Regions from separate parts of the Arthrobacter sp. T2-23 genome, predicted to be linked through region 1. Evidence: riboswitches for the same ligand, from Rfam matches in the RefSeq annotation. Region 1 holds a riboswitch; each other region holds the start of a gene.
What was found. Region 1 has a riboswitch for S-adenosylmethionine ahead of metX (homoserine O-acetyltransferase MetX). Riboswitches for the same ligand answer to the same signal wherever they lie in the genome.

Region 2: linked by a shared signal. The riboswitch ahead of ACZ5Z0_RS14960 (aminotransferase class V-fold PLP-dependent enzyme) and the one ahead of metX (homoserine O-acetyltransferase MetX) in region 1 are both predicted to bind S-adenosylmethionine.
Region 3: linked by a shared signal. The riboswitch ahead of ACZ5Z0_RS10795 (DUF1737 domain-containing protein) and the one ahead of metX (homoserine O-acetyltransferase MetX) in region 1 are both predicted to bind S-adenosylmethionine.

What each region holds. Positions count from the first base shown of each region.
Region 1 covers NZ_AP027917.1:940,172-947,594, reverse strand. The annotation lists gene ACZ5Z0_RS04415 (bifunctional o-acetylhomoserine/o-acetylserine sulfhydrylase) at 1-1,202, shown strand, start outside; SAM riboswitch class IV at 1,297-1,412, shown strand; gene metX (homoserine O-acetyltransferase MetX) at 1,424-2,560, shown strand; gene ACZ5Z0_RS04405 (MFS transporter) at 2,733-4,115, shown strand; gene ACZ5Z0_RS04400 (hypothetical protein) at 4,360-5,061, shown strand; gene ACZ5Z0_RS04395 (GntR family transcriptional regulator) at 5,217-5,606, shown strand; gene ACZ5Z0_RS04390 (DUF1648 domain-containing protein) at 5,603-6,685, shown strand; gene ACZ5Z0_RS04385 (LysR family transcriptional regulator) at 6,732-7,423, opposite strand, start outside.
Region 2 covers NZ_AP027917.1:3,203,902-3,211,324, forward strand. The annotation lists gene ACZ5Z0_RS14955 (class I SAM-dependent methyltransferase) at 1-558, opposite strand, end outside; gene ACZ5Z0_RS14960 (aminotransferase class V-fold PLP-dependent enzyme) at 654-2,045, opposite strand; SAM riboswitch class IV at 2,080-2,193, opposite strand; gene hisN (histidinol-phosphatase) at 2,302-3,114, opposite strand; gene rsgA (ribosome small subunit-dependent GTPase A) at 3,210-4,325, opposite strand; gene aroA (3-phosphoshikimate 1-carboxyvinyltransferase) at 4,309-5,712, opposite strand; gene ACZ5Z0_RS14980 (DoxX family protein) at 5,720-6,268, opposite strand; gene ACZ5Z0_RS14985 (sigma-70 family RNA polymerase sigma factor) at 6,517-7,335, shown strand; gene rsrA (mycothiol system anti-sigma-R factor) at 7,332-7,423, shown strand, end outside.
Region 3 covers NZ_AP027917.1:2,335,079-2,342,501, reverse strand. The annotation lists gene pabB (aminodeoxychorismate synthase component I) at 1-1,356, shown strand, start outside; gene cls (cardiolipin synthase) at 1,374-2,849, opposite strand; gene ACZ5Z0_RS10800 (aminodeoxychorismate lyase) at 2,943-3,908, shown strand; SAM riboswitch class IV at 3,997-4,112, shown strand; gene ACZ5Z0_RS10795 (DUF1737 domain-containing protein) at 4,150-4,440, shown strand; gene ACZ5Z0_RS10790 (rhodanese-like domain-containing protein) at 4,437-4,853, shown strand; gene ACZ5Z0_RS10785 (O-succinylhomoserine sulfhydrylase) at 4,854-6,062, shown strand; gene ACZ5Z0_RS10780 (glutamate--cysteine ligase 2) at 6,059-7,276, opposite strand; gene ACZ5Z0_RS10775 (UDP-N-acetylglucosamine 1-carboxyvinyltransferase) at 7,352-7,423, opposite strand, start outside.

The sequences.
Region 1 (7,423 bases):
GCGCTGAAAGCGCCGCCAACCGGTTCGCGCTCGCCGAACTCGCCCCCATCTACACCCGGATCGGCAACCCCACCCAGGACGCGGTGGAGCAGCGGGTGGCGAGCCTCGAGGGCGGCCTCGGGGCCCTCCTGCTGAGCTCCGGCCAGGCCGCCGAGACCTTCGCGATCCTGAACATCGCCGAGGCCGGAGACCACGTCGTCGCCAGCCCCAGCCTGTACGGCGGCACCTACAACCTGCTGGCCCACACACTAAAGAAGTTCGGCATCTCCGTGACATTCGTGGAAGACCCGGACAACCTGCGGCAGTGGCGCGACGCCGTGCAGCCGAACACCAAACTCTTCTTCGGCGAGGTGGTCTCCAACCCCCGCCAGGACGTGCTGGACATCGAGGGCGTCGCGGACGTGGCGCACCGGGCCGGGGTGCCACTGATCGTGGACAACACCCTCTCGACCCCGTACCTGATCCGGCCGATCGAGTGGGGCGCCGACATCGTGGTCCACTCGGCCACCAAATACCTGGGCGGCCACGGCGCCGCGATCGCCGGCGTGATTGTGGATTCCGGCAACTTCGACTTCGGCAAGGACCCGGAGCGCTTCCCCGGCTTCAACACCCCGGATCCCACCTACAACGGCCTGGTCTATGCCCGGGACCTCGGGACGGACGGGGCGCTGGGGGCAAACCTGTCCTTCATCCTCAAAGCCCGGGTCCAGCTGCTGCGCGACCTCGGCTCCGCCGTGTCCCCGTTCAACGCCTTCCTCATCGCCCAGGGCATCGAGACGCTGAGCCTGCGGGTGGAGCGGCACGTCGCCAACGCCGTCAAGGTGGCCGAATGGCTGGAAGCCAGGGACGACGTCGAATCCGTCGCCTACGCGGGGCTGCCGTCCAGCCCGTGGTACGAGCGCGGCCGCAAGTACGGTCCGAAGGGGACCGGCGCCGTCGTTTCCTTTAACCTCGCCGGGGGAGCGGAGGCCGGCAAGCGCTTCGTCGACGCCCTCGAACTGCACTCGCACGTGGCGAACATCGGTGACGTGCGCTCGCTGGTGATCCACCCGGCGTCGACCACCCACAGCCAGCTCTCGCCGGAACAGCAGGCGGTGGCCGGCGTCAATCCCGGACTGGTGCGGCTGTCGGTGGGACTTGAACACATCGACGACATCATCGCCGACCTCGACGCCGGTTTCCGGGCGGCCAAGGACGCCTGAGGTCCACACGGCGCCGTGGGGATTAGGGGCCCGGCTGTCACATGGAAGTCACAATCTTCGCCAATGCGCCGACGGGTTTCGTAGAATCGACGCAGGTCATGAGTGCCAGTGACAGCCCCGGCTTGCTGGCCGGCAACCCTCCTTCCGCGGCGGGGTGCCCCGGGTGAAGACCTGGCCTGCCGGTCAGCTGGCGGCGGGCAAGCGCGAGGTTAGGTCCACACATGACGATTGCCGTCTCCCGTACGGGAGTTCCCGAAAACAAGCTTTCCACTGTCCCCGACGGGACGGTTCAGTACCTGCCGATCGGTTCACTGGCGCTGGAGTCCGGTGCCACCCTGCCGGAGGTCACCCTCGCCTACGAGACCTGGGGAACCCTCAACGCGGACGCCTCCAATGCGGTGCTGATCGAACATGCCCTCACGGGAGACACCCACGTCACCCGGGGCGCCGGCGAGGAGCCCGGGTGGTGGGAGCAGCTGGCCGGCCCCGGTGCTCCGGTGGACACTGACAAGTATTTCGTCGTCTCCATCAACATCCTCGGCGGCTGCTACGGTTCCACCGGGCCCTCGACGCCCGGCCCGGACGGCAGGCCGTGGGGCTCGCGCTTCCCGCTGGTGACACTCCGGGACAGCACCGCCGCCGAAGCCCGTCTCGCCGATGCCCTGGGGATCGCCAGCTGGTACGCAGTGCTCGGCGGCTCACTCGGCGGAGCGCGCGCCCTGGAATGGGCAGTCAGCTACCCGGACCGAGTCCGGCGTTGCGCCGTCATCTCCGTGGGTGCCAGCAGCACCGCGGAGCAGATCGCCTTTGCCCAGGCCCAGACGCTCGCCATCCGCCAGGACCCAAACTTCAACGGGGGCGACTACTACGGCGGCCCGGAGCCGGACGCCGGACTGGCCCTGGCCCGCAGGATCGCGCACATCACCTACCGCTCCGCCGCCGAGCTGGACGGCCGCTTCGGACGGAACGCGCAGGCGGCCGAGGCCCCGCTGGAAGCAGGGTCGCTGGCCGGACGGGGCCGCTACCAGGTGGAGAGCTACCTCGACCATCAGGGCAATAAACTGGTCCGCCGCTTCGATGCCAACAGCTACATCGCGATCACCGAGGCGTTGATGAGCCACGACGTCGCCCGCGGCCGCGGCAGCCTTGAGCAGGCCGTTTCGCGGGCAACGGCGGAGTTTTTCGTCGCGGCCGTGGACTCGGACCGGCTGTACTTCCCCGCCCAGTCCCATGCCCTCGCCGACGCCCTGCCGGGGGAGGTGCCGGTCCACGTCATCGAGGCCCCGATCGGCCACGACGGTTTCCTCACCGAAATCGGCCAGCTTAGCGAGCAGCTCCGGGGCTACTTCTTCGCCTAGCCGCGACCGCGCTTTGTGCATTTTTGCAGACGCGCTCTGCGCGATTAGTCGTTGAGCCTGCGCCGCGGGACGTCCATACTCGTGGAGAATGACGCCGTGTGTCCCAACTCACACACGCGTTGTCAACCTTAATGGTCCACAGGGTGTCGAAGGCGACACCGAAGGAGTTCTCATGAGCACGGAAAACGCCGCCGCAAGGCGCGCAGACGAGACCGACGTCAAGGCGTCCGGTCTTAAGAAGGTAGTGGCGGCCTCCATGGCCGGCACCGTGGTGGAGTGGTACGAATTTTTCCTCTACGCTTCCGCCGCCACCTTGGTCTTCGGGAAGGCCTTCTTCCCCAATTCCCAGACCGAGCTGGACGGCATCCTCGCGGCGTTCCTCACCTACGCGGTGGGCTTCGTGGCCCGCCCGATCGGCGGCATCGTCTTCGGCCACTTCGGCGACAAGTTCGGCCGCAAGCAGCTGCTGCAGCTCAGCATCATCCTGGTTGGCGTCTCCACCTTCTTGATGGGCTGCCTCCCGACCTTCGCGCAGATCGGCTACTGGGCTCCGGCCCTGCTGGTCTTCCTGCGCTTCGCCCAGGGCTTCGCCGTCGGCGGTGAATGGGGCGGCGCCGTCCTGCTCGTCGCCGAGCACAGCCCCAGCAAGTCCCGCGGTTTCTGGGCCAGCTGGCCGCAGTCCGCAGTTCCGCTGGGCAACCTCTTCGCCACCGCCGTGCTGTTCATCCTCTCCTCGGTGCTGTCCTCCGCGGACTTCCTGGGCTGGGGCTGGCGCGTCGCCTTCTGGCTGTCCGCCGTGATCGTCCTGATCGGCTACTACATCCGCACCAAGGTCAGCGACGCCCCGATCTTCCTCGAGGCGCGCAAGGAAGTTGAGGCGGGCCACAAGGGTTACGGCGTCGCGGAGGTCTTCCGCCGCTACCCCCGCGGCGTCTTCACCGCCATGGGCCTGCGCTTCGCGGAGAACATCCTGTACTACCTCGTGGTCACCTTCTCGATCACCTACCTGAAGACCGTCGTCCACGCCGACACCGCCAAGATCCTGCTCCTGCTGCTCGTGGCGCACGCTATCCACTTCGCCGTGGTTCCGGTGGTCGGTCGTCTCTCGGACCGGTTCGGCCGGAAGCCCGTCTACATGGCCGGCGCCGTTCTGGGTGCCACCTGGGGCTTCTTCGCCTTCCCGATGATGGACACCGGAAATGACTTCATCATCCTGGCTTCGGTCATCATCGGCCTGCTGTTCCACGCCCTGATGTACGCCGGACAGCCGGCCATCATGGCCGAGATGTTCCCGACCCGGATGCGCTACTCCGGCGTCTCTCTCGGCTACCAGGTGACCTCGATCGTGGCCGGTTCGCTGGCGCCGATCATCGCCGTTGCGCTGCTGGGCCAGTACAAGTCCTCCGTTCCGGTGGCCATCTACCTGCTGATCGCCTGCGCCATCACGGCCGTCGCCGTGTTCTTCCTGAAGGAAACCCGCGGCATCTCGCTCCACGACGTCGACGCCGCCGACGCCCAGGGCACTGCCGACCTGCTCGCCGCAGGCAAGCGGTAACCGGCAGGCAGTCGCACAAGTTCAGCAATAGGCAGCCCCCGTCCCCCCACTGCGGGGACGGGGGCTGCTGTCGTGGTGCCTGCCCGGCGAGTCGCGTTTCTGGGCCGATATTCAGCTTCTGCCCAGCGTCGGCTTCTAGAGTGGAACCACACTTGGGCCGGGCAGGCCGAACCGGTCATTAAATTCCAGCGGAAGGGACCAGGTAGCAATGCCGACAACTCCATCATTGAAGACTCGTTTAGGTGTGGGAGCAGCAGCGGTTCTGGCCGCTGGCGCCATGGCCGCCGTGGGTGTCGGTGCCGCCTCTGCGTCCCCCTCTTCCCCGCACCCGGCGGCGACCTCGACGGCGGGTGCGCCTGCCGGAGCCAAGACAGGCGCTCATGCAGGTGTGCGCGGGCTCGGGGCATTCCTGCAGCTCAACGCGGACAGTCCGCAGGCAGTCGGGGACCGGGCCGCGAAGGCAGCGGCAGCCTTGGTGAACCACCCGAAGCATTTCGCCAAACTCCCCCCGGCGCTGCAGACCGACGTGAAGGCGCTCAAGGACGCCGCTCCGGCTGAACGCGTGCAGGACGCCTACAAGATCAAGACCACGGCCCTGTCGGGCGGCTACGGCGTTGAGGTCCAGAAGCGCGCCGAGCAGCTGGTGAAGACCGCGACCGAGGCCGCCGGTCTGCGCCAGGAACTGCGGACGGTCTTCACCTCGGCCAACCCGGGGGCAGGGCTGCAGAAGATCGCTGACCAGGTCATCAGCCACCCGAAGCTCTTCGCCAAGCTTCCGGCCAACCTGCAGGCAGACCTGAAGACCCTCAAGGGGGCTGCGCCGGCCGATCTGGACACCCAGGCCAACAAGATCAAGGAGACCGCGTTGAATGGCGGATACGGTACCCGGATCCAGAAAGTTGCCCAAGCCCTCGGGAAGAAGGCCGCAGCGGCGCCGGCTGCCTAACGAATCAATCCGCCAGTCCCAGGGGCCGGGCAGCCAAGTCATGGCTGTCCGGCCCTTGCGCTGCACCCGGAGTTCAGTCCCAAGTCCAAAAGCCTGTTGTCACCGATTCGCCATTTGTTCTATAACTTATAGAACAAGACGGGAGGTAGGAAGGCATGATCCTCAACATCGACCTGTCCGGTGAGGTGCCGATCTACCAGCAGCTGCGTGACCAGATCGTTGAGGCGATTGCCGGTGGCGTGCTGACCGAGGGCAGTTCGCTGCCGGCCACCAGGACGCTCGCCGCGGATTTCGGGATCAACTTCCACACCGTGAACAAGGCCTATGACCTCCTTCGTCAGCAGGGCCTGATCCGGCTCAACCGCAAGACAGGCGCGGTGGTGACGACGACGGTCGCGGCCCCTCCCTTCCCCGCGGAGTGGACCGCAAGAGCCCGGACCCTGCTGGCGGAGGCAGTCGTTAGAGGTTTGCCGGCCGACGAGGTTCTCCAGACCTGCCGGTCCGTGCTCGATTCATTCGCCGCAGCGCGAGAGGAGGAGCCATGAGCGTTGCCATCGTTCTGAGCTTGGTGTTGTTGGGGCTGGTGCTCCTGCTCGCCCTGGTGCTGCCCTCGGTCACCAGTCCTTTTGTGCCTTTCGGGGTCCGGGTGCCGGCCCAACATTCCGCCGACAGGGCAGTAATCAGGCGGGCCCGCATCTACCGGTGGCGGGTACTCACCATCGGGCTCGTCGTCATCGGAGCCGGCGTTGGCAGCTACGCTGTGAGCGGCGAACCGTTGCTGCTGCCGTTGTCGGTGCTGGCGCTTGTGGGTGCCTGGTATGGATGCTTCTTCCTGGCCAACCAGGAGATCCGGGCCGCCAAGGCCGCCGGGGGCTGGTTCCGGGGCCTGCACCAGGGCATCGCGGTGGACACCGAGCTGCGGACCGATCCGCCCCGGTTCCCCTGGCTTTGGCTGGCGCCCGCCGTGATCATCACCGTCGCCACGGCGGTGATTGGCGTGGTCGGCTACCCGTCGATGCCCGGTGTGCTCGCGGTGCACTACGGCGCGAAGGGCATGCCGGACCGGGTGGTCGTCAAGTCGGTCGGCGCGGCTTTCTCATTGGTGTTCGTGCAGATCGGCATGACCGCGCTGCTCGGGGGCATGGCGGCGGCTATCGTCCGAAGCCGGCCGGACATCGACCCGGCACGGCCGGTAGGCTCCGCGCGCTGGTCCCGGCACTACATATCCCTGGGCGCCAGGGCGCTGCTAGGGCTTGTCGCCATGATCGACCTGGCGATGCTGGGATCATCGCTGCTGATGTGGACCGGAACGGTCACGCCGTGGGCGCCGCTGATGGTCGCCGCGCCGATCCTGGCCGCCGTCGTCGTAACCGTTGTGGTCTTGGCCCGGAATAACCGTGAGCGGGATGGGGCCGAAGAAAACACGGGCCTGACACACCTGGATGACGACAAATATTGGCGCGGTGGTTTGGTCTACATCAACCGCGAGGACCACAAACTTTTGGTTCCGCGCCGCTTCGGTCTCGGATGGACCCTGAACCTCGGCAATCCCAGGGCGGCGATGCTTCTGGCCGGCGTTGTGGCGCTCATTGGCCTGGTGATCATCCTGCGTCTGGGTGGCTGACCACCACGGGCGCGCCCGGGCTTAGCCGCTCTGAGCAGCGCCCGCTTTAGCCGGTGAGCACGTCCTGGCGTTCGGCGATCTCTGTCCGGATGGCAGCAAGCACGGCCTGCACCGGGGCCGAGCGCAGCGACTCCGCCCGTGCCGCCGCCCAGATCGGCAGCTGCCGCTGGAAGTCGTCCGGCAGGACCGGCACGAACCCCGGCTTTCCGACAACCAGGAAGTTGGGCAGCAGGCCGATCCCGGCGGCGCGGCGGACGGCCTCAAGCTGGGCGAAGATACTCGTGGCCTGGAAACTGGAGCGCGGCATCGGCAGCTGGGTGTAGCGGTGGCCGAGTTCCGCGACCTGCAGCGCCGACTCGACGTACGAGACAAAGCCGTGCCGCCCGACGTCGTCGAGCGTTTCCGGCAGGCCGTGCTCGCGAGCGTACTGTGGGCTCGCGTAGAGCCGGAGGAAGTAGTTGGACAGGAAAATGGTCTGCGCGTTACTGACGTCAAGGTTGCCGACCACCACCTCCAAATCCACCCCTGAGCGGTTCTGGCTGACCTTGCGGGTGGCGCTGAGCATCTCCACGTTCAGGTGCGGATGTTCCTGCTGCAGCCGGACCAGGGCGGGGGCGACGAATTCCGCGCCGAAGCCGTCCGGCGTGCTGATCCGCACCAGGCCGGAGAGCACGTCCTCCGATCGGGCGATCCGGCCGGACAACGCGCCCAGCGTCCCCTCGATGGCTTCCGCCGCCG
Region 2 (7,423 bases), 1.3 Mb from region 1:
CCCGGTGAACTCGGGACCCAGCGGCGGTGTGAAGTGGGGCTTGTGGACGTCCCCGGCGTGCATGATCCGTGACAGCCGGTGCACCCAGGGCACGGAGGTGTCCAGCTGGTTCCAGATCAGCCCCAGCACGCCGTGCGGACGCAGGATCCGTGCCACCTCGGTGCTGGCCAGCAGGGGATCGCACCAGTGCCAGGCCTGCGCCACCGTGACCAGGTCAAAGGCCTCCGGCGCCAGGGACGTGTGTTCTGCGGTCCCCTCGACGGCGGTCACACCCGGCAGGGCCCGGCGCAACTGCTCGAGCATGTCCGGGGAGGGGTCCACGGCCATGGTCCGGAGCCCCCTTTCGACCAGCAGTGCGGTGAACTTGCCGGTGCCGGCGCCCAGGTCTGCGGCGTCGCGGGCCCCGGCGGGGATCAGCCAGTCGGCGGAGTCGGCGGGGTAGCCGGGCCGGACCCGGTCGTAGTGCTCGCCGCCGTCCTGGAAGCTCTGGCCGAGCTCCTGCCGGCGTTCGTGCTGGAGTTTGGGTCCCCCGTGCAGTTTGGGGCCGCCGCGTGCCACGTGCGATCTCCTTCGGGCTCTGGTGGGTACCTACCGAATTTACCGCACGCAGCCGGCGGGGGCGTCCCTGCCGGCCCTCGATGCCGACCCGGTCGCTAGTCCGGGGTGCAGGGGGCGGCCCCCGCGGTGCCCGGCGTGTTCGGCGCCCAGTGCGGGTAGCTGCGGGTGTCGTTGGCCGGGACCCAGCGGCCGGCGTCCACGACGTAGTCCCAGCCCAGGCCGTTGCGCCGCAGTTCCTGGAGGCCGGCGAGCAGCCGCTGCGCGTCTTCAATCCGGGACCCGAGGCCGAAGCTTGCGCGGAGCGAGCCGGCGGGCAGGCCGAGCCGCTTCAGCAACGGGTGCGCGCAGAACCGGCCGTCGCGCAGGCCAATGCCGTGTTCCGCGGACAGGTATGCGGCGACCAGGCCTGCGTCGTAGCCGGCGACAGAGAAGTTCACGACGCCGATCGTGCCGGGGCCCTCCCCCTGGTCGGTGTCCTCGAAGATGTGGTGGACACTCACGCCGTCGATCCGCCGGAGCCCCTCGACCAGGAAGGAACGGATGGCGTCCTCGTGGGCATGCCACTGCCGCTCGTCGAGGGCCTCGATGACCTGGGTGGCGCGGGCCAGCGCGGCGGCGCCCAGGACGTTGGGGGAGCCGCCCTCGTGCCGTGCCGGGCCGGTAGTCCAGCTGACAGTGTCGAGCCGGGCGTCCCGCACGGCGCCGCCGCCGGCGAGGTGGGGTGTGCCGGCGTCGAGCCAGTCCGGGCGGCCGACCAGGACCCCGGCGCCGAACGGGGCGTAAAGCTTATGCCCCGAGAAGGCGAGGTAGTCGACGTCGTCCGCGGCGATGTCGATGCGGCGGTGCGGGGCGAGCTGGGCGGCGTCGACGGCGATCCGGGCGCCGAATTCGTGCGCGAGGGAGGCGAGTTCGCGGATCGGCAGGATTTCGCCGGTGACATTGGACGCGCCGGTGACGGCGAGCAGGCTCACGCCGCCGTGGGCGAGTTCCGTCCGGAGCTGCGCCAGGGTCCCGGCCAGGGTGCGGGCGGCGACGACGCTCCGGTGCGGGACGTTCTGCCAGGGCAACAGGTTCGCGTGATGTTCGATGTCGAGGTAGAGCACTTCGCCGGTGTGCCGGCCGTCGGCGACGGGCAGGCAGCCGGCCAGCAGGTTCAGCGAGTCGGTGGTGTTCCGGGTGAAGATCACGGAGTCATCCGGGCGCCCGCCGACGAAGCCGCGGACGATGTTCCGGGCGTTTTCGTACACCGAAGTGCTGAGCTGGGAGGCGTAGCCTGCGCCGCGGTGGACGCTGGCGTAGTACGGCAGGATCTCGTTCAGGTAGGCGGAGACCACGGACAGGGCCGGGGCGGAGGCACCGTAGTCCAGGTTGGCGTAGCGGACGTGGCCGCCCTGGATCAGTGGGGCTTGGATTTCGGCGCCGGAGACCGCGGACAGTGGCCGGCGGGCAGCAACGGCGGGACGGGCAGGAATAGTGGCAGTCGTCATGGGACCTCACTCGAAAAGGACCCCACGTACCGGGGATCCGCGCTTGCCGGGTCCGTTCCGGACCGGCCAGGTCGTCACCCGGGGCACCCCACCGCGAATGGAGGGTTGCCGGCCAGCAAACCGGGGTTTTGCGCTGGCACTCGTGACCTGTTTCGAGCGTAGGCCATGGCCGCTGCCGCAGAAAAGGAGCGGCAGGAATGTGAAGCGTTTTGTTACGGGATGCGCCCGGGAGCCGCCCGGGAGCCGCCGGAATGCCCTAGAGCAGGTCGTCGAGATCCGGGTTGAGGCGCTTGAGGACTTCTGAGTGCAGGATCGAGTTGGTGGCCAGGGCGTTGCCGCCGAAGGGGCCGTCCTCGCCCTCGAGCGAAGTGAAGCGGCCGCCGGCTTCCGTGACGATCGGGACCAGCGCGGCCATGTCGTAGAGGTTGAGTTCTGGCTCGCAGGCGATGTCGACGGCGCCTTCTGCCACGAGGCAGTAGGACCAGAAGTCGCCGTAGGCACGGGTACGCCAGACTTCCTCGGTGAGGCCGAGGAACTCGTCGAGGTTGCCGCGCTGCTTCCAGCCGCCCAGGCTCGAGTAGGACAGCGAGGCGTCCGAGAGCTGGGAGACGTTGGAGACCTTCAGCCGGGTGGCGGCCGCCAGGGACCGGCCCGTGTACGCACCGGCGCCCTTGGCGGCCCACCAGCGCTTGCCCAGCGCGGGGGCGCTGACAACGCCGACAACGGGCTCGCCTTCGTCGACGAGGGCGATCAGGGTGGCCCAGACGGGGACGCCGCGGACGAAGTTCTTGGTGCCGTCGATCGGGTCGATGATCCAGCGGCGCGAGCCGTGGCCCGTGCTGCCGAATTCCTCGCCGAGAACCGCGTCGCGCGGGCGGGAACGGGACAGCTGCCCCCGAATGGCTTCCTCGGCGGCTTTGTCGGCGTCGGTGACGGGGGTAAGGTCCGGCTTCGTCTCGACCCGAAGGTCGAGCGCCTTGAAGCGGCTCATGGTCTGGGAATCTACGGAATCTGCCAGTACATGGGCAAGGCGCAGGTCATCGTTGTAGCTCGAAGCGGGTTGGCTCATAGTTCCAAACTACCGTCAAAAGCCGCCGTAGACCGGGAGGCCACGTCGCTGCCTGCTGAGGAGACCCTGCGAGGAGACCCTGCTAGGAGACGCTGCTAGGAGACGCTGCCGAGTTCTTTGGTTTCCTGCGCTTCAAGCCGGGGGTCGGTGCCGAGCAGCCGGCGCAGCGAGGCGAGCCGCGCAGGACCGGACGCCCCCGCGTGGCCGTCCTGCACCCATGCGTCCACCCCGCAGTTGACGGCGGCGGAGTCGTGTTTGCAGCCGCGTTCGCAGTCCTCGGTGCCGGGCGCCAGGTCGGGGAAGGACCGCAGGATCCGGTCCGGGTCCACATGGGCCAGGCCGAAGGAACGGATCCCGGGGGTGTCGATGATCCAGCTGCCGGCGGGCGCGTCGTTGACCTTCAGCGCCAGGGCGGAGGAGGAGGTATGGCGGCCGCGCCCGGTGACGGCGTTGACGCCGCCGGTGGCACGTTCGGCCCCGGTCAGGGCGTTGACCATGGTGGATTTTCCGACGCCGGAATGGCCGAGCATGACGGTGACTTTCCCGTCGAGGTAGGCCCGCAGCTGGGAGACGGCGGCCTTGTCGAGCCTGGCGGACAGACCGTCACCGGAGCGGGCGTCGATGCCGGAGGCCGCCGAATCCGCGGTCTTGGAAATGATCACCGGGAAGTCGAGGTGCTGGTAGTTGGCGAGGAGTTCCGCGGGATCCTTGACGTCGGCCTTGGTGACGAGCAGCAGCGGCTCGATCCCGGCGTCGTAGGCCGCCACCAGCGCACGGTCGATGAACCCGGTGCGCGGTTCCGGGTTGGCTGCGGCGACCACGACGACCAGCTGGTCGGCGTTGGCGACGACGGCGCGTTCAATCGGGTCGGTGTCGTCGGCGCTGCGGCGCAGCAGCGTCCGGCGGTCCTGGATCTTGACCAGCCGCGCCAGGGTGTCGGGTTCGCCGCTGACGTTCCCGACCAGGGAGACGAAGTCGCCAGCCACCACGGGGTTGCGGCGCAGTTCCCGGGCGCGGGCGGCGATGATCTTGCGTTCGTCCGCGGTGCCTTCGCCGACGACGGCGGTGTACCGTCCGCGGTCAACGGTGACGATCCGCCCGGTGACTGCGTCGTCGTGGCTGGGCCGGTCCTTGGTGCGGGGCCGGGTGCCCTTTTTGTTGGGGCGGATCCGGACATCGGACTCGTCCCAGGAGTCAGTGCTGCGTGCCACCGGCGGCGTCCTTCTCTGCTGTGGTTCCCTGCGCCAGCATGGCTTCCCAGAGTCGCGGGAAGTCGGGCATGGTCTTCGCCGTGGTTCCGATGTCCTCAACCTCGACGCCGGGCACGGCCAGGCCCAGGATGGCACCGGCGGTGGCCATGCGGTGGTCGGCGTAGCTGTGCACGACGCCGCCGTGCAGCGTGGCCGGCCGGATGATGAGGCCGTCGGCGGTTTCTTCGGCGTCGCCGCCGAGCCTTGTAATTTCCGCGACGAGGGCGGCGAGCCGGTCCGTTTCGTGGCCCCGGAGATGGGCAATTCCGCTCAGCCGTGACGGTCCGGTGGCCAGGGCGCAGAGCGCGGCGACGGTGGGGGCCAGTTCGCTGGTCTGGTCGAAGTCGCCTCCCTTGATCTCATGCCCGCCGGTGACGGTCAGGGTGCCGGAGTCCAGCGTCACCGTCGCGCCCATGGCGGCCAGGATGCCGCGCCAGAGGTCACCGACCTGCGTGGTCTCGGCCGGCCAGTTGGGGATCCGTACGGTCCCGCCGGTGGCGAGGGCGGCAGCGAGGAACGGCCCGGCATTGGAGAGGTCCTGTTCGATCCGCTGGTCAAAGGCGCGGATCGGACCGGGGGAGACAACCCAGTGGTTCGGGACGGAATCGTCCACCGCCACGCCGACGCCGCGCAGCACGGCCACCGTCATGTCAATGTGGTCCAGGCTCGGCACGGGCGTCCCCGGGTGTTCGGAGCTGCGGTGCTCCAGGTGGAGTCCCTCGGTGAACCGGGCGCCGGCCAGCAGCAGGGCGGAGACGAACTGGGACGAGGCGCTGGCATCGATGATGAGGTGTCCGCCGCGGACCTCCCCAGTGCCCCGGACCGTGAACGGCAAGGACGCTGCGGCGCCGCCATCGGGGGCGCTGACCGCCACGCCGAGTCCGGCCAGGGCCTCGATGATGGTGTCCATCGGGCGTTTGCGGGCGTGCGGGTCGCCGTCGAACCGGGCCTCGCCCCGGCGCAGTGCGGCCAGTGGCGGCACAAAGCGCATGACCGTCCCGGCCAGCCCGCAGTCAATCGCGGTGTCCGCTGCGGCCGCGCCGCCGGTGATGGGGCTGATCTCTAGGTCCGGGCCGTAGGCGCCGTCTCCGGGCACCTCCGTAATGGTGGCCCCCAGGTGCCGCAGGGCCTCGATCATCAGCGCGGAGTCCCGGGAGTGCAACGGGGCGCGCAACCGGGAGGGGCCGTCCGCGAGGGCGGCCAGGACCAGGTACCGGTTGGTCAGGGACTTGGAACCCGGCACGGTGACGGTGGCATCGACGGGGCGCTCGGCGAAGGGCGCACGCCAGTGCGGACCGCCGCCGGCCGGAATGGAAGAGGCTGCTGCGGTGGGGGTGGTGCCAGTCATTGCCGCGCTAGGCTCCGACGGCGTGGTCGACGGCCTTGCGGACCGCCTTGTCGGCCTTCTTCAGCTTCTTGCCGGTGGTCTTCCGCGCATCGGCGGCGAGGTGGGAGGTGGTCTTCCGGGCGTCGGCGGCGAGGTGTTCCGCACGCCAGGCCAGGCTCGGCTTGCCCGCGGTGTCCACCGAAGCCAGCAGCACGCCGCCGGTCAGCGTGACGTTCTTCAGCAGCTGCTTGCGCCGGGCGTCGCGGCCCTCCTTGGAGGAGATGTCCGCACTGCGCCATTCCACGTACCCGTTAAGCGCAGAGATGACGGCCAGCACGGTCGCGGAGAGACGGGCGGTCTTGCCGAGGGCGAACAGGACGCCCGCGCCCACCTGGGTGCCGCCGATCACGCGGGCGAGGACCTTCTCATTGGTCTGGAAAGGCAGCGACTCGGCCGCACGGCGCAGCAGGGGAGACAGCTGTGTCGCAGTGTCATCCGCGTTCCGTAGCTTGTCCATGCCTGCGAGCACGAAACTGGAGGCGAGCATGGGGCGGGCAAGAAAGCGGACAAAGGACATGAATTTCCTCCTGGATGGACGAACCGCGGACGCTGTGCGGGAGAACCGGTTCTAGTCTTGCACTTTTGCGGAATATTTGCCCGTTCTGCGGGGTTGTGCAGATAGTCCCGATACGAGTTTAGGAAGGCGGAATTTTGGTCCTGGTGAAGGAACCCGGGCTGCTGGAAGCGGCCGACGCGGACCCGTGGGAACTGGCCCTGACGGGGGCAATCAGCGCGCCCCGGAAGGTGACAGTAGACTTGAACGCAATGAGCACCATGGATCCGGCCGTAGCGGCCATGCACGAGGTTGCCGGAAACGACGACGCCCAGCCCGCCGAAACTTCTGCCGCCAAAACTTCCGCGGCCAGGACAGCCGCCGCCCGTGCGGCGGCGGAGTCCGCAGCCTCGGACGCCGCCGCCGTGGAAACGGTTGCCGCGGACGGCACCGGCCAGCCGCTGGACACCGCTGCGGAGACCGACGACGAGCGTCGCGTCCGCTTCGAGCGGGACGCGATGCAGTACGTGGACCAGTTGTATTCCGCGGCCATGCGGATGGCGCGGAATCCGGCCGACGCCGAGGACCTGGTCCAGGAGGCGTACACGAAGGCGTTCTCCGCCTTCCACCAGTACAAGCCGGGGACGAACCTCAAGGCGTGGCTGTACCGGATCCTGACCAACACGTACATCAACCTGTACCGCAAGCGCCAGCGCGAACCGCTGCAGTCCAACTCGGACACCATCGAGGACTGGCAGTTGGCCCGCGCCGAATCGCACACCTCCACCGGACTGCGCTCGGCAGAAGCGGAAGCGCTGGACCATCTGCCGGATTCAGACGTCAAGCGGGCCCTGCAGTCGATCCCGGAGGAGTTCCGGCTGGCCGTCTATTTCGCCGACGTCGAGGGCTTCGCGTACAAGGAAATTTCAGACATTATGAACACCCCGATCGGGACCGTCATGTCCCGGCTGCACCGCGGCCGGCGCATGCTTCGCGACATGCTGGCCGACTACGCGGCGGAGCGGGGATTCAAGGCCGCGGGCGAACACGCCGCTGAGGCCGAAAGCAAGAATCAGGAGAACGGGAAATGAGCGACTGCCAGGGACTGGGCGACTGCGACGACACCAGGATGCAGCGCATCTACGAGTACCTCGACGGTGCCCTGACGCACGACGACAT
Region 3 (7,423 bases), 1.4 Mb from region 1:
GCCGGCGAACCGAACCGGCAGGGCGGCGCGGGAGCCGAACGCAGCCGCTTCAGCATCCTGGCCGACGACGGCGGCAGCTTCGGCCAGTCCGTCCGGCACCGTTCGGGACGGACCCGGGTGAGCGTCGGCAACTCGACCGTACAGACCGACGGCGGGTTCTTCCGCTGGCTTGACGGGGTATGGGGCCGCCGCGCGCTGCGCGCCCCGCAGGGCTACCCGTGCGAGTTCACCCTCGGCTGGCTCGGCTACCTCGGCTACGAACTCAAGCGCGAGACCGGCGGCAGCAATGTCGAGGCCGCCACCCCGGATGCCTGCCTGATCTTCGCCGGCCGCGCCGTGGTCCTGGACCACCGGGAACGCACGGCGTGGCTGCTCGCCCTCGACGCCCCGGACGCCGGCGACTGGCTGGCTACCGCCCGAGCCGCCGTCTTGGCCGCGGACCAGGGCCCCGAACCCGCAGCCGGCGGCGTCGGGCATTCGGCCGGCCCCGCCCCCGCCCTGGACTTCAGCGCCCGGGACACCGAGGCCGCCTACAAGGCCAAGATCGCCGCGGCGCAGCACGAGATCACCGAGGGCAACAGCTACGAGGTCTGCCTCACCACGGCCCTGACGGCCAGCGCGCCAGCCGGGGAGCTCGATCCGTGGCAGGCGTACCTGGCCCTCCGGCGCCGCAATCCGGCACCCTTCGCCAGCTTCCTGCGACTGTCGGGCCTCACCGTGGCCAGCACCTCGCCGGAGCGCTTCCTGCGGATCTCCGCCGACGGCGCCATGCGGGCCGAGCCGATCAAGGGCACCCGGCGCCGGTCCGACGACGCCGCCCGGGACGAGGGATTGCGCCGCGAACTGGAATCCTCGCCCAAGGACCGGGCCGAGAACATCATGATCGTGGACTTGCTGCGCAACGACCTCAGCCACTTCGCGGTGCCCGGGTCCGTCTCGGTCAGCCGGCTGTGCGCGATCGAAAGCTACGCCACGGTGCACCAGATGGTCAGCACCATCGACGCGCGGCTCCGGCCCGGAATGCCGCGGGCCGAGGCCGTGGCGGCCTGCTTCCCGGCCGGCTCCATGACCGGGGCGCCGAAGGTCAGCACCATGGCGATCCTGGACCGGCTCGAGGCCGCGCCGCGGGGGGTCTACTCCGGGGCGATCGGCTACTTCTCGCTCAGCGGCGCCACGGACCTCGCGGTGGCTATCCGGACCCTGGTGGCCGCCGCCGGCACGGACAGCACCACCGTGAGCCTCGGCGTCGGCGGCGCGATCACCGCGGATTCCTCCCCGCAGGAGGAGTACGAGGAAATCCGGACCAAGGCCTTCGGGGTCCTCTCGGCGCTCGGCGCGGAGTTCCCGCGGGGCTAAGGGTCCGGCGTCCCGGCCTACTGCAGGGTGGCCGTGAGCCGTGCGACGTTGTCCACGTATTTGACGCCCATGGGCCGTTTGATCCAGTCCTCGAGCTTGAGTTCGCGCGAAATGCCGCGGTAGGTGTCCTCCACGGCGCGGATCCGCTGCACGATGTCTTCGCCGAGCAGCATGACGGAGACCTCGAGATTCAGCGAGAACGAGCGCATATCCATGTTGCTCGAGCCCAGCACGGCCACCTCGTTGTCCACCGTGAAGTGCTTGGCGTGCAGCACGAACGGCGCCTTGTAAAGGTAGATCCGCACGCCGGCTTCCAGCAGCGCCTCGTAGTAGGACTGCTGGGCGTGGTGGACCAAGAACTGGTCACCCTTCTCCGAAACGAACAGTTCGACGTCGACGCCGCGCTGGGCCGCCGTCGTCACCGCATAGAGCAGCGAGTCGTCCGGGACAAAGTACGGGCTGCAAATGGAAAGCTTGTGCTGCGCCGAGTAGATCAGCGTGTTGAACAGCCGCAGGTTGTTCTCGGTGATGAACCCCGGGCCGCTGGGCACCACCTGGGCGGTCACGTTTCCGGGCGCGGACTCGGGCCTGTGCCCCAGCTGGTGCTCCAGCGATTCGTCGGTTTCGCTCAGCCAGTCGGTGGCGAAGACCACGTTCAAGGTCGTGACGATCTGGCCGCGCATGCAGGTCATCAGCTCGACCCACTCGCGGCCCACCTTGCGGTGCTTCGGGTTGTTGTAGGACGGTTCGATCAGGTTTTGCGAGCCGGTGAAGGCGACCTCGCCGTCGATCACCATGATTTTGCGGTGATTGCGCAGGTCCGGCCGACGCCACTGGCCGTGCACCGGATTGAGGGGCAGCATCGGCCGCCAGCGGATCTTGCTGGCCTCGAGCCGGGCGATCAGCTTCCGGTATCCCTTGATGCGCAGCGTGCCAAGGTGGTCGAACAGGATCCGGACCTCGACGCCGCGCTCGGCAGCGTCCTCCAGGGCGGTCAGCAGATCGTCGGTGACGTGGTCCGAGCTCATGATGTAGAACTCTGCGTTGATGAACGACGTGGCCTCGCGGACGGCCGCGGCCATCGCCTTGATGGAATCCGGGTAGCCGGACAGCAGCTCGACGCTGTTGCCGTCCACCATCGGCAGCGAGCCGAGGGTCTTGTTGAGCTCAGCCGCGGACGCCACCCACTCGGGCCCGGCATATTGGCTTTCGACGGCGGCCAATGCCGAGGTCCCGGCCCGCACCCGGGTGTTCACGGCTTCCTGCTGGGCGCGGCGGCGGCGGGAGAGCCGGAAGTTGCCGAACAGCAGGAACAGGACGAGGCCAAGCGCCGGCACAAAGAAGATGCCCAGCAGCCAGGCCATCGCGGTGGTGGGCCGGCGGTTGCCGGGAATGATTCCCAACGCCAGCACCCGGATGACGAGGTCAATCACGGTCAGGATCAGAATCACCCAGGACGGGAATATTCCGGTCAGCGGAAACGGCCACAGCACAGGCGTACCCCTCAAGCTCCAGACCCGCGGAACAGTTCCGGAACGGGCAACCCGCACAGCTTATCCCGCCGCGGGCCACACTAAGCTGAAGGCATGACTACCTCCGCCTCTGTTCCGGCCCCCGCCACGGTGCTGGTGTTCCTCGACCCCGCCTTTGAGAACGGCCGGATCGCCGACTCGTCCGCACCGCAGCTGATGGCCACGGATCAGGGCGCGACCCGCGGCGACGGCGTTTTTGAGTCGCTGCTGGCGGTGGGCGGAAAGCCGCGGAAGCTGCAGGCCCACCTGAGCCGGCTGGCCGGTTCCGCCCGGGCGCTGGAGCTGGATATTCCGGCGGAGGACGCCTGGCGCCGTGCGATTGAAACCGCGATCGGCGAGTTCCGCGGCCACGCCGGCCCGGCTGGCGGCGGCGCCGACGGGGCGGACGAGGTTGTGGTGAAGCTGCTGGCCACCCGGGGTGTCGAGGGCGCTGCCACCCCCACCTGCTGGGTCCAGGCCTCCCCGCCGCCGGCCGCCGGGCGCGTCCAGCGCGAGACCGGCATCGACGTGATCCTGCTGGACCGCGGCTATGACAGCGAGGTGGGCGAACGCGCCCCCTGGCTGCTGTTGGGCGCCAAGACCCTGTCCTACGCCGTCAACATGGCGGCACTCCGCTACGCCCACCACCAGGGCGCGGACGATGTCATCTTCACGTCCGCCGACGGCCGGGTCCTGGAGGGCCCGACGTCGACCGTCCTGCTGGCACACCTGGAGACCAGCGACGACGGAGCGGGCGGGAGCCGCACCGTGCGCCGGCTGATCACCCCGCAGCTGGACAGCGGCATCCTTCCCGGGACCTCGCAGGGCGCCCTGTTCACCGCGGCCAAGGCAGCCGGCTGGGAACTGGGCTACGGCCCGCTGGTCCCCAACGACCTCTACGACGCCGACGCCGTGTGGCTGATCTCCAGCATCCGGCTCCTCGCACCGGTGAACCACATCGACGGCAAGGAAATTGGTACCCCCGAACTGCGCCGGCAGCTCACGGCCGAGCTCAACGCGCTGTACGCCACGATCGACTAGTCCCGGGGGCCGGCCGGCTCCGGTCCGGTTACTTAACATGACGACGGCGGCTCTGCGGGCCGGCGTCGCAGGTGTTACGTTTTTTGTGAGTAATGAGACCCGGCGCCAAGCCCTGACTGGCCGGTCGGCAACCCTCCCTTTCGCGGCGGGGTGCCTCAGGTGAATACTCGGCATATCGACCCATTCGAGCTGCAAACGTGAAAGAAGGAGATCCGTCGTGCCTGACGCGTCCGCCCCCGCTGTGCCCGCCACAGCCCCAGCCCCGTCCCCCGCCGCCCCCGGCGCCGACGTGAAGCTGGCCTACCGCCTGTTCACCGGCCCCGATGACCGTGCCTTCTGCGAGCGCGTGTCCGCCGCGCTGGCCGAAGGCTATGTCCTGCACGGCAGCCCCTCTGCCACGTTCAACGGCAGCACCGTGATCGTTGCCCAGGCGCTCGTGCTGCCGGCCGCGATCGCCAGCGCCGACGCCGCCGTCGCCAACGCGGTGGATGAGCTCGACGCCGTCGAGTTCGAGGGCGAAGGCCACGCGTGAGCTACGCCGGAGACTTGACCCCGCAGGAGGCCTGGGCCCGGCTTGAAGCCGGCGCCGTCCTGGTCGACGTCCGCACCGAGGGCGAATGGGCCCAGATCGGTGTTCCAAATACCGCGGATACCGGCGGCCAGCGGGATCCGCTGTTCATCCAGTGGACCTTTGCCGGCGGCACCCCGAATCTGCAGTTCGTGGAGCAGCTGCGCCAGCAGGTGCCCGCGGCCGACGGTGCCGAACTCATCTTCCTGTGCCGCTCCGGCGCGCGTTCCGCGGCGGCCGCGGACGCCGCCACCGCGGCGGGCTTCACCGCCTACAACGTCCTTGAGGGCTTTGAGGGCGACCCGGACCCATCCGGTGCCCGCACCGTCAACGGCTGGAAGAACCGCGGCCTCCCTACCAACTCCGGAAAGCACTAAGTGGGCTTCAATCCCGACGCCCAGGGCTGGAGCCCGGATACCCAGGCCGTCCGCGGCGGCCTCGACCGCACCGGGTTCCAGGAGACCACCGAGCCGATCTTCCTGAACTCCGGCTTCGTCTACGAATCCGCCGCCGCGGCCGAGCGTGCCTTCACGGGCGAGGATGAGCGCTTCGTCTACTCCCGCTACGGCAACCCCTCGGTGGCCACCTTCCAGGAACGGCTCCGTCTGCTGGAAGGCACCGAGGCGTGCTTCGCCACGGCCTCGGGCATGTCCGCGGTGTTCACCGCGCTCGGGGCGTTGCTCGCCGCCGGGGACCGTGTTGTCGCGGCCCGCTCGTTGTTCGGCTCGTGCTTCGTGATCCTGAACGAAATCCTGCCGCGCTGGGGCGTGGAGACGGTCTTCGTGGACGGCCCGGACCTTAGCCAATGGCGCGCCGCCCTGTCGGAACCCACGACGGCGGTCTTCTTCGAGTCCCCGTCGAACCCGATGCAGGAAATCGTGGACATCGCCGCCGTCAGCGAGCTGGCGCACGCCGCCGGCGCGACGGTCGTCGTCGACAATGTTTTCGCCACTCCCCTGCTGCAGCGCTGCGGGGAGCTCGGCGCGGACGTGGTCGTCTACTCCGGCACCAAACACATCGACGGCCAGGGCCGTGTGCTCGGCGGGGCGATCCTGGGCTCCAAGGAGTTCATCGACGGCCCGGTCAAGCAGCTCATGCGCCACACCGGTCCGGCGCTCTCGGCCTTCAATGCCTGGGTGCTGACCAAGGGGCTGGAGACCATGGGCTTGCGGGTGAACCATTCCTCTGCCTCCGCACTGAGGCTTGCCGGCTGGCTCCAGGAGCAGCCCGCCGTCAGCTGGGTGAAGTACCCGCTGCTGCCGTCCCACCCGCAGTACGAGCTGGCCGCACGGCAGATGAAGGCCGGCGGCACCGTGCTGACGTTCGAGCTGTCCCCGTCCCCGGGGCGGACGGCGAAGGAGGCCGCCTTCGCCCTGCTGGACGCCCTCCGGATCATCGACATCTCCAACAACCTTGGCGATTCAAAGTCCCTCATCACCCATCCGGCCACCACGACGCACCGCGCGATGGGTCCGGAGGGTCGGGCGGCGATCGGGCTGAGCGACGGCGTGGTGCGACTGTCGGTGGGTCTGGAAGAGGTGGAGGACCTGATCCGGGACCTCGGTTACGCGCTCAAGCAGGTCTAGCTCCGGCGGACCCGGGAGAGCACGGGGGCCGGTTCCGGCGTCCCCTCCGTCTCCTCGGTCTCCGCGCCGCGCGTCGTGACGCGCACGGCATGGGCGACGACGGCGGCCAGTCCGGCGTCGTCGACGGGGGTGTCCAGCCCCGGAGCGCAGAGAGCCTGGCGCTGTTGCTGCGAGCCCGTGCCGTCCGCCAGGATCCGGTTGACTCCGTGGCGCACCAGGTCCAGCTCCCCCTGCTCAGCCAGCACGGGGGCCAGGAAGTCCACGAGGGCATGCACCACCTCGGCCGCGGGAGCGGGGGTGAAGGTTCCGAAGTCCAGCAGCTGCCCCCGCAGTCCGCAGTTGCTGGCCTGCCAGGCTGCCATCCGCAGCAGCAACGTCGGCACCGGTGCGGGGTCGACGCCGTCGTCCCATTCCCGGGCGGCCGTCTCGACAAGCGCCCGCACCAGGACAGCGATCAGCGCCGCGTCGTCCGCCCGCAGGCAGACATCGGCGACCCGGACCTCCACGGTGGGATGATGCCGGCACAGCCGCGCATCGAAGTAGACCATCCCCTCATCCATCAGGACCCCGGTCTCCACCAGCCGGCTCACAACCCGGCGGTAGACCGGCAGGTTGCCGAAGATCATCGTGGGCCCGGACCCCGGCCAGCGGTTCCACGCCTGGGTGCGGTAGCTTTCGAACCCGGTCTCCGTGCCGTTCCAGTAGGGGGAGTTGGCGCTGAGGGCGATCAGCACCGCGAGCTTGTCCCGGATCCGGTCCAGCACCGCAACCGCTTCCTCCGGCGACTCCACGAAAGTGTGGACGTGGAACCCGCAAGTCAGCTGCTCCTGCACGGTGAGGCCGAAGCGCCTTTGCATGGTTGCGTACCGCGGATTGGGCGTCGTGTGCGTGACCGACGCCAGCGGCGAGGTGGCCAGGGCGGCCACCCTGGCCCCGTGGGTTTGGGCGGCCCGGTCGGTGAAGGCCCGGGACTGCCGGATCTGCCGGAGCAGGGCTCCGTGGTCCAGGCAGGGCAGCGTCTGGGTCTCGATCTGCTCGAGCTTGAGCTCGAAGCTGAAGCCCGAATCGTCGTGGGCGGGACTGTTGGCGGCCGCGGGCTCCACGGCGGCGGCCGCCGGCTTGAGGCCGGCCAGCAGCGCATCGGCCAGTGCCGACGGGACCCCGGTGACGGGGTCCACGATCAGCAGTTCCTCCTCGACGCCGAAGGTGCGCATGCAACTATTGTCCGTCCGCACCCGCCCCGTCGCGCTACCCCCAGTGCGGTCATTTAGCAGCGGGAACCGGCCGATTCAGTCCTGGAAATACTCGATCTTGGCGCCGATGGTGTTGAGCCGTTCAGCCAGGTCCTCATAGCCGCGCTC